3 regions of the Carnobacterium viridans genome follow, and region 3 is predicted to be linked to each of the others. Evidence: predicted binding sites of a transcription regulator. Region 3 holds the regulator's gene; each other region holds the start of a gene.

Region 1 (3,275 bases), 580 kb from region 3:
TTTTCATAATCTTCTTGCTGTAAAGCTAATTGTTTTTGTTGAGCAGCTTCTGCGATTTTATCTTCTAGTTGTTTAGGATCAACAACTTGTATCGTTAAGTTCTTTTTAGAACCTGATTCATCTAGTAAATCGATTGCTTTATCTGGTAAAAACCGATCCTGAATATAACGATTAGAAAGATTTACGGCGCTTGTAATTGCTTCGTTTGTATAATGAACGTGATGATAATCTTCGTATTTTTTTTGCAGTCCTTTAAGAATGGTGATCGTCTCTTCAATAGACGGTTCGCTTACGCGTACAGGTTGCATACGACGTTCTAATGCAGCGTCTTTTTCAATTGTACGATATTCTCTTAAAGTAGTTGCTCCAACCATTTGCAATTCACCACGTGCAAGAGCGGGTTTAAGCATATTTCCAGCATCCATACTTCCTTCTGCGCTTCCGGCTCCAACAATTTCATGAACTTCGTCAATAAATAAAATAATTTGTGGATTTTTCTTCAATTCATCCATTAATTGTTGCATCCGCTCCTCGAATTGTCCACGAATACCAGTTCCTTGAACTAATGAAGCGACATCTAGACGAATAACTTCTTTACCTAATAATTTTTGAGGAACATCACCGTCAATAATTTTTTGTGCTAAGCCTTCTACAACAGCTGTTTTACCAACACCGGGTTCTCCAGTTAAGACAGGATTATTTTTAGTACGGCGGTTTAAAATTTCAATTACGCGTTCAATTTCCTTGTCACGTCCTATAACGGGATCAATAGCACCTGATCGAGCAGCTTCAGTTAAATTTGTTCCATATTCACCTAAAAGACCAGGTATCTTATTAATAGGTGGTTGTCCTCCAGAACCGTTTTGAGTCGGAGGGGCGTCAGGATTATTTTGTTGGAAATTATTGTTTTGTGCATGTTGCATTGAACGGAAAAATTGATCTAAGTTACCAAAACCAAATGGGTCTTGTGGTGTGCGGCTGTTTCTAATTTCTCCACGATTTTGTGCGTCTTTAATCAATTGGTAGCAATTTTGACAAACATCTAATTGACCTTTTTGGCCATTCATATTGGTATACAAATGGATAGTTGCTTCACGTTGGTTACAATTTTGACATAACATTTTAGCACAACCTTTCATATAATCGGTTAGTTAGGAAAACAAAAGATCAAAAAATTGACCATTACTGACCTTTCATGATTAGTATTATACACCGACTTTTTTTTGCTTTCAAGTAATTTACACTATAAATGTTTAGTATTTTCCATTAGACTATTAATATTCAAGAAAAAAAATAAAGCAAGGATGTTTTTAAAATGACAAAGGAAGAACTGCAAATGATGATGGACCAATTAGTTCAAGGTCAAGTCGACGATATAAAAATTGAAAAAAATGATTTTATGATTTTTCGTGAAATTTGGATCAATCATGAAAAAAAAGACCAGATTATTGGAGAAGCTCTACATAATGGAGTTATCATTTATCGGTATAGGTCAAACTAAAGAGCAGCAAAGCAAAATTAGGAAATAATAGTTGTTTAAATGAGCAAAAAATGGTATTCTAGTAAATTGTAAGGGCTGTATCAATTGTTTTACTGAAAAGAAATGTTATTGACAGTTAAAACTGGATGTAGTTCTCAAAAATAATATTTATTAAAGGGGATTTTTAATTATGGAAAAACGCGAATTTCATGTAGTAGCTGAAACAGGTATCCATGCACGTCCAGCAACATTATTAGTACAAACAGCAAGCAAATATAGCTCAGATATCAACTTAGAATACAAGGGTAAATCAGTAAACTTAAAATCAATCATGGGTGTTATGTCTTTAGGTGTTGGTCAAGGCGCTGAAGTAACTATCTCTGCTGATGGTTCAGATGAAGCTGAAGCTCTTTCAGGAATCGAAGAAACTATGAAGAAAGAAGGCTTAGCTGAATAATGGTTGAAAAATTAAAAGGGATCGCAGCAAGTGACGGTATTGCAGTAGCAAAAGCTTACTTACTAACTGAACCCGATTTAACTTTCAACAAAATTACAGTTGAGAACTCTGATTCAGAAATTGACCGCTTAAAATCGGCATTAAACGAAGCATCAAAAGAACTTGAGATCATTCGGTCTAAAGCAGCAGAATCTTTAGGTGAAGAAGAAGCCCAAGTTTTTGATGCTCATTTAATGGTTCTTTCTGATCCAGAATTAATCGGGAGTATCGAAAGCTCAATCGTCGACAACAAGATCAACGCAGAAAGCGGTTTAAAAGAAGTAACAGATATGTTTATTGGTATGTTTGAAGGCATGGAAGACAATCCTTATATGCAAGAACGTGCAGCCGATATCAAAGATGTTACTAAACGTGTATTGAGCCATTTGTTAGGTGTCAAACTTCCTAATCCTTCAATGATTGATGAAGAAGTAATTGTAGTTGCACATGACTTAACACCAAGTGATACGGCTCAATTAAACCGTCAATTTGTTAAAGCCTTTGTTACAGACATTGGTGGACGTACTTCACATTCAGCTATTATGGCTCGTTCGTTAGAAATTCCTGCAATTGTAGGAACGAAAGAAATCACTTCTTTTGTTAAAGAAGGAGATCTTATCATCATTGATGGTTTAGAAGGCGATGTAATCGTCCACCCTGAATCAACAGATGTTGCAACTTACGAAACAAAAGCTAAAGCTTTTGCTGATCAAAAAGCTGAGTGGGATAAATTAAAAGATGAACCAACAATAACTGCAGATGGAAAGCACATTGAACTAGCTGCAAATATTGGAACTCCAAAAGATTTAGTGGGTGTAAAAAGTAACGGTGGAGAAGCTGTTGGATTATACCGTACAGAATTCCTTTATATGGATTCACCTGATTTTCCTACAGAAGAAGCTCAGTTTGAAGCCTATAAAGAAGTTTTAGAAGGTATGGAAGGTAAAGCTGTTGTTGTCCGTACCATGGACATTGGTGGCGATAAAGAATTGCCTTACCTAACATTGCCACACGAAATGAATCCTTTCCTAGGGTACCGTGCCATTCGTATTTGTTTAGCACAACCGGACATGTTTAGAACGCAATTGCGTGCATTACTACGTGCGTCTGTTTTTGGACAATTACGTATTATGTTCCCAATGATTGCGACTTTGCAAGAATTCCGTCAAGCTAAAGAGATGCTTATGGAAGAAAAAGCTAAATTAGTAAGTGAAGGCGTAGATGTTTCAAATGATATCGAAGTTGGTATCATGATTGAAATTCCTGCAGCTGCTATTATTGCAGATAAATTTGCTAAAG
Region 2 (3,275 bases), 160 kb from region 3:
TGTCCGTGGTCGTTTAACATTTACTGAGGACGAACAACCGATGGTAGCTCATATATGGGGAGACGAACCAAAACACTTCCGCCAAATGAGCATTGGTATGGCAGAACAAGGTTTTAAAGGAATCGATATTAATATGGGCTGTCCGGTACCGAATGTAGCAGGTAAAGGAAAAGGTAGTGGCCTTATTCGCCGAGCTGCAGTTGCTGCAGATTTAATCCAAGCAGCAAAAGCAGGAGGGCTACCGGTAAGTGTCAAGACCCGATTAGGTTATACAACTATCGATGAATGGCGTGATTGGTTGACACACGTTTTTGAACAAGATATTGCCAATCTTTCTATCCATTTACGAACAAGAAAAGAAATGAGTAAAGGCGACGCACACTGGGAAATGATTTCAGAAATCAAAAAATTACGTGACGAAATTGCACCTCAAACACTTTTGACAATCAATGGAGACATTCCGGATCGCGAAACTGGGTTGAAGCTGGTTGAAGAATATGGTGTGGATGGTGTTATGATTGGGCGAGGTATTTTTCACAACCCTTATGCGTTTGAAAAAGAACCAAAAGAGCACAGCAGCCAAGAATTGCTGAATTTGTTTAGATTGCACTTAGATCTTTTTGATAAATATACCGTTGATGAACCTCGTGCATTCAGACCACTTCGCCGCTTTTTTAAAATCTATGTTCGTGGTATTCGTGGAGCAAGTGACTTAAGAGTGCAGTTGATGGAAACAGAAACAACTAATGAAGCTCGCGTATTACTTGATGAATTTGAAGAAAAAAATCAGGATATCTTAGGAGAATAAAAGAATATCACTCATTAAAAGTATCTTTTTTGTGATGGATAAAAGAAAAAATAAGTCATAACTATCTGTAAGCTTTTAATTTTTTGAATAAACTATTTATGTTATAATTATTTTATTCAAAATGATTGAATTTTATTAAAGATTTAAAGATTATTTTTGTGATTAGAGGATAAATTCTAATCACTTTTTTTTCAAAGTTAGCAAACGAAAAAAATTGACCTTTTTTGACCAATGGAGTAAAATACACTTAGTAACTCATAGTGTGAATCATTTAGTTACGCTATAAAAGAAATGAACAATTGAGGAGGAAACAAATTATGAATTTAGTCCCTACAGTAATCGAACAGTCATCTAGAGGTGAACGTGCCTATGACATTTATTCGCGTCTTTTAAAAGACCGCATTATTATGTTAAGTGGTCCAGTAGACGATGATCTAGCAAATGCTGTAATCGCTCAGCTGTTATTTTTAGATGCACAAGACTCTGAAAAAGATATTTATATTTATATTAATTCTCCAGGTGGCAGTGTAACTGCTGGTTTAGCGATTTTTGATACAATGAACTTTATCAAAGCAGATGTACAAACTATCGCAATGGGAATGGCGGCTTCAATGGGTAGTTTCTTATTGACAGCTGGTACAAAAGGAAAACGTTATGCGTTGCCGAATGCTGAAATCATGATTCACCAACCATCGGGCGGATCTCAAGGGCAAGCTACGGAAATTGAAATTGCTGCTCGTCACATCCTTAACACACGTGAACGCTTGAATAAAATTTTATCAGATCGTACAGGACAACCAATAGAAGTCATTCAACGTGATACAGATCGTGATAATTATATGTCTGCAGAAGATGCGAAGGCTTATGGTTTGATTGATGAAATCATGGAAAATAGCTCAGCTTTAAGCTAAAACGTTTAGATGAGATTCGTCTAGCTAAGTATTTCAATTGAAGAGTAAAGAAAAAAGAGATTGGAGCAACGCTTTAGTCTCTTTTTTTTGCTCCATTGGTCAGTAGGAAAACTAAATAAGTCAAATCCATTTAATTGATTCAATATTATCTGTATAATGAAATCATTAAGTAAATAAAGGAGGATATTTAATGGATATTAGCAACATTAAAACAGACAAAGTGAATACAACCCATGGAATTAAAATTGGAAGTGATGATGCTCCAGTTAAGGTAATCGAATTTATTAACTTAAAGTGCCCCTATTGTAAAATGTGGTATGAAGATTCAAAAGATGTACTAAACGAATATGTTTCTGCTGGGAAAGTGCAACGAATCATTAAACATTTTGATAAAGAAAAACCGAGTTTGAAAAAAGGGAATATCGTGCACCGTTATTTAGATTATTCAAACCCTGAAAAAGCGCTTAAAGACATTGATTTCTTTTTTGCTCACCAAGAAGAGTGGGGATATTTAGAATCGTTTGATGCTATAGCTGCTTATGTAGTTGAGAAAAGAAATTTATCCATACAGTCAAATGAATCAGTAGCTCAAGAAATTATTCAAGAAGCAAACCAAGCAAATGTTGTATTTGTACCAACCGTGTTTATTGATGAAGAGATTTTCGATGAACATATTACGCAACAAGAACTTAAAAACTTGATTGAAGCACGCCTTTAAGAAATCGCTTGTAAAAAAACAGGTCTTTTACACAATTTTAATGAAAAACTTATAAACATAACAGTTGAAAGATGAATAGATAACTGGTACAATTATTGTTGTGAGAGATGGCAATAGTGCTTCGTTTAGTGCAGTTGTTGAATGATAAGAAAACAAGTACAGGAAACTGAAAGTTTGATTTTCATTTTTGATTCTCTTGTTTTTTTAAGTAACAATGGTCGCTGAACGACTGACGCGGTCACAAAACGACCAGATGGAAAGAGGTCGCTTATGCAAAATGTATTATCTGTTATCGAAGAAGTCATTCCAGATATCATGTATAAACTTCAGAATCGTTACCAAATTTTGCGCAATGTTTTTTTATTAGGTCCAGTTGGAAGAAGAGTCGTATCTGAACGTATGGGAATTACAGAACGTGTTTTACGTACAGAATCAGAAGGCTTAAAGAAACAAGGATTGATAAAAACTTCAAAAATGGGCATGGAGCTGACTGAAAAAGGCGAAGCCGTTTATCACCAACTAGATCAGTTAATGGGACAACTGTTGGGGATGAAAGAGAAAGAGAAAAAACTCGCTTCTTATTTGGAGATTGAACACTGTGTAATTATTTCTGGTGATGTAGATGAACAGTCGAAATTACATGAAGAGATGGGCCGTGCTGCAGTAGAAGCATTAGACTTTTTACTTCCAGAAGGCACTAATATTATTGCTGTTATGGGTGGTACTACTATGGCAGAAGTGGCAAATCAAATGAATGAAACTCTTTCACGCAAAAGAAAGTTAATGTTTGTTCCTGCCAGAGGTGGATTAGGAGAATCGGTCGATATTCAAGCCAATT
Region 3 (3,275 bases):
GTTCAGAACGTCGTGAGACAGTTCGGTCCCTATCCGTCGCGGGCGTAGGAAATTTGAGAGGAGCTGTCCTTAGTACGAGAGGACCGGGATGGACACACCTCTGGTGTACCAGTTGTTCTGCCAAGGGCATTGCTGGGTAGCTATGTGTGGACGGGATAAACGCTGAAAGCATCTAAGCGTGAAGCCCCCCTCAAGATGAGATTTCCCATCACGTAAGTGAGTAAGACCCCTGAGAGATGATCAGGTAGATAGGTTGGAAGTGGAAGTATAGCGATATACGGAGCGGACCAATACTAATCGGTCGAGGACTTAACCAAAGCAATACCCGGTGTACGAAGGTAAGCAAACGAAAGACACTTTAGACTTTATCCAGTTTTGAGAGTCCAACGGACTTTCGATTGAAATTGTGTGGTGATGAGGGCAAGAAGGTCACACCTGTTCCCATGCCGAACACAGAAGTTAAGCTTCTTAGCGCCGATGGTAGTGAAGGGTTTCCCTTTGTGAGAGTAGGACGTTGCCACGCAGATTCAATTAAAATTTTATTTCCCATGGAGGTTTAGCTCAGCTGGGAGAGCATCTGCCTTACAAGCAGAGGGTCGGCGGTTCGATCCCGTCAACCTCCACCATGAGTCATTAGCTCAGTTGGTAGAGCATCTGACTTTTAATCAGAGGGTCGCAGGTTCGAATCCTGCATGACTCATAACTAATCATTCAAGTAAGGTTAGTTATGCCAGACTTTATGCGGGTGTGGCGGAATTGGCAGACGCACTAGATTTAGGATCTAGCGTCGAGAGACGTGGGGGTTCAAGTCCCTTCACCCGCACCATTTTTTAGTTGAATGATTAGTGAAGTACCACTTTAGCCGGCTTAGCTCAGTTGGTAGAGCATCTGATTTGTAATCAGAGGGTCGAGGGTTCAACTCCTTTAGCCGGCATTTTTTTGCGAAAGTAGTTCAGTGGTAGAACATCACCTTGCCAAGGTGGGGGTCGCGGGTTCGAATCCCGTCTTTCGCTTACTAGTTCAACTAGTGAGGTCATTTGTAAGAATGAAAAGCTGTTCTAATGCCGGGGTGGCGGAACAGGTAGACGCACAGGACTTAAAATCCTGCGGTGAGTGATCACCGTGCCGGTTCGATTCCGGCCCTCGGCACCATTTGCACCCATAGCTCAATTGGATAGAGTACTTGACTACGAATCAAGGGGTTAGAGGTTCAAGTCCTCTTGGGTGCATTTCTTTTGAAAAAAAGAACAACTCAGTAACGGGAAGTAGCTCAGCTTGGTAGAGCACTTGGTTTGGGACCAAGGGGTCGCAGGTTCGAATCCTGTCTTCCCGATAAATATTTAAAAAGATAATTTCTCTAATATTAGAGAAATTATCTTTTTTTGTCTATTTTTTATATGAGTATGATTGTGAACAGAGGGGATTTACAAGCAGAATTAGGAGAAAGTGAGTAGAGATGCTTTTCAAATCTTCTTATTTCTCGTATAATAAAAGTCAGTATTAGTCAAGAATGCTCCAGAAGCTAACTGGCAGCATCCTCCACTATTAGTTTAATTTGCTTTTAGCAATTTTAAGGGTAAGCTAAATAATACGTCTAGTGTTAGGACTAAAAGAAAAGGAGTGTTACTAAAAAAACACCATTGCAATGTAGAGTAATTAGAGCTAAAATTCTTACCATACATTAACATGTTTTAGTAACAAGTACCCCATGCACAATCAAAACATGTCGGATATCATTGAAGCTTATTTAAAAAAAGTTTTAGGCCAAGATGAACAAGTCGAAATTAGGCGGAGTGAAATGGCAGATCGCTTTAATTGTGTTCCTTCTCAAATAAATTATGTGATAAATACTCGCTTTACGGTACAACAAGGCTATTTAGTTGAAAGTAAACGTGGTGGCGGCGGGTATATAAGAATCATTAAAGTGAAATTGTTAGATGAAGCTGAAATGCTGGATATGATGATCGATATTATTGGAAAAAAAATTTCTCAAAAGAATGCATATTCTATTATAGAAAGATTATTTGAATCTGAAATGTTGATTAAGCGAGAGGCAAATATCATGTTAGCAGTAATGGAAAAGTCACTCCTGAATTCTAGCGGAGCAGATGAAAATGAATTAAGAGCTAGATTACTAATAGCTTTTTTAAACAATTTAAAATATGAGTAAAGTATAAAAACGGAGGCGAAATGAATGGATGAATTATTTTCTGAAAAAGCAAGAATGGTTTTAATCATGGCGCAAGAAGAAGCAAAAGGATTTCGTCACCATTCTGTAGGAACTGAGCACATTCTTTTAGGATTGATTATGGAGCAAAATGGTATCGCAGGAAAAACGTTGAGACAATTTTCTGTTACTGAAATGGATATTCGTGAAGAAATTGAACACTTTACTGGTTATGGAACGATGAAGTATCTTTCTAAAAATGCGATTCTTCCTTATTCGCCAAGAGCCAAACAAGCTATTACGTTTGCAACAGATGAAGCAAGGCGTATGGGCTCAGACCTTGTTGGCACAGAACATTTATTGTTAGGATTATTGCGTGAAGAAGATATTTTATCCTCTAAGATTTTAAACAACTTAGACATTAATCTAAATAAAGCTCGTCAAATCGTATTGAAAAAAATCGGTTTGAGTGATGTAACAAATGGTAAAGGAAGAAAAGCCAAGCCAACTGCTAAACAAGTCGCCGGTACACCTACTTTGGACTCACTAGCTCGTGATCTAACAGCAGTCGCAAGAGAAGGGAAGCTGGATCCAGTTGTTGGTCGTCACAAGGAAATCCAACGTATTATCCAAGTTTTAAGCCGCCGAACAAAAAACAATCCTGTTTTAGTTGGGGAACCGGGTGTTGGTAAAACAGCGATTGCAGAAGGTTTAGCGCAAAAGATTATTGATGGAGAAGTTCCCGCTGCATTAGCCAATAAGCGGTTAATGATGTTAGATATGGGTTCATTGGTAGCAGGCACAAAATATCGTGGTGAGTTTGAAGAACGAATGAAAAAAGTGATTGATGAGATTTATCAAGATGGCGAAGTTGTCTTATTTATAGATGAGTTGCATACTTTAATTGGTGCTGGTGGAGCAGAAGGTGCAATCGATGCATCTAATATTTTGAAACCTGCATTAGCTCGTGGCGAGTTGCAAACGATTGGGGCAACAACTTTAGATGAATACCAAAAGTATATTGAAAAAGATGCAGCTCTAGAAAGACGGTTTGCACCCATTCATGTGGATGCTCCTTCAGAAGAAGAAGCTGAAGAGATATTGTTAG

What was found. The regulator CtsR, encoded in region 3, represses protease genes until heat stress. The targets are predictions, from matches to a motif close to TTGGTCAAAAAAGGTCAAANA.
Region 1: a site for CtsR is predicted at 1,173-1,193, ahead of BLT48_RS12720 (ATP-dependent Clp protease ATP-binding subunit). Genes of this name have one in related genera too.
Region 2: a site for CtsR is predicted at 1,020-1,040, ahead of clpP (ATP-dependent Clp endopeptidase proteolytic subunit ClpP). Genes of this name have one in related genera too.

Annotation. Positions count from the first base shown of each region.
Region 1 is NZ_FNJW01000008.1:2,345,978-2,349,252, forward strand. Features, by position in the region: gene BLT48_RS12720 (ATP-dependent Clp protease ATP-binding subunit) at 1-1,121, opposite strand, end outside; gene ykzS (protein YkzS) at 1,316-1,501, shown strand; gene BLT48_RS12730 (phosphocarrier protein HPr) at 1,671-1,937, shown strand; gene ptsP (phosphoenolpyruvate--protein phosphotransferase) at 1,937-3,275, shown strand, end outside.
Region 2 is NZ_FNJW01000008.1:1,923,914-1,927,188, forward strand. Features, by position in the region: gene BLT48_RS10735 (tRNA dihydrouridine synthase) at 1-808, shown strand, start outside; gene clpP (ATP-dependent Clp endopeptidase proteolytic subunit ClpP) at 1,126-1,719, shown strand; gene BLT48_RS10745 (DsbA family protein) at 1,910-2,437, shown strand; gene BLT48_RS10750 (sugar-binding transcriptional regulator) at 2,708-3,275, shown strand, end outside.
Region 3 is NZ_FNJW01000008.1:1,763,720-1,766,994, forward strand. Features, by position in the region: rRNA gene BLT48_RS09925 (23S ribosomal RNA) at 1-317, shown strand, start outside; rRNA gene rrf (5S ribosomal RNA) at 408-523, shown strand; tRNA gene BLT48_RS09935 (tRNA-Val) at 551-626, shown strand; tRNA gene BLT48_RS09940 (tRNA-Lys) at 628-700, shown strand; tRNA gene BLT48_RS09945 (tRNA-Leu) at 742-826, shown strand; tRNA gene BLT48_RS09950 (tRNA-Thr) at 862-934, shown strand; tRNA gene BLT48_RS09955 (tRNA-Gly) at 942-1,013, shown strand; tRNA gene BLT48_RS09960 (tRNA-Leu) at 1,064-1,152, shown strand; tRNA gene BLT48_RS09965 (tRNA-Arg) at 1,156-1,229, shown strand; tRNA gene BLT48_RS09970 (tRNA-Pro) at 1,260-1,333, shown strand; gene BLT48_RS09975 (CtsR family transcriptional regulator) at 1,709-2,170, shown strand; gene BLT48_RS09980 (ATP-dependent Clp protease ATP-binding subunit) at 2,195-3,275, shown strand, end outside.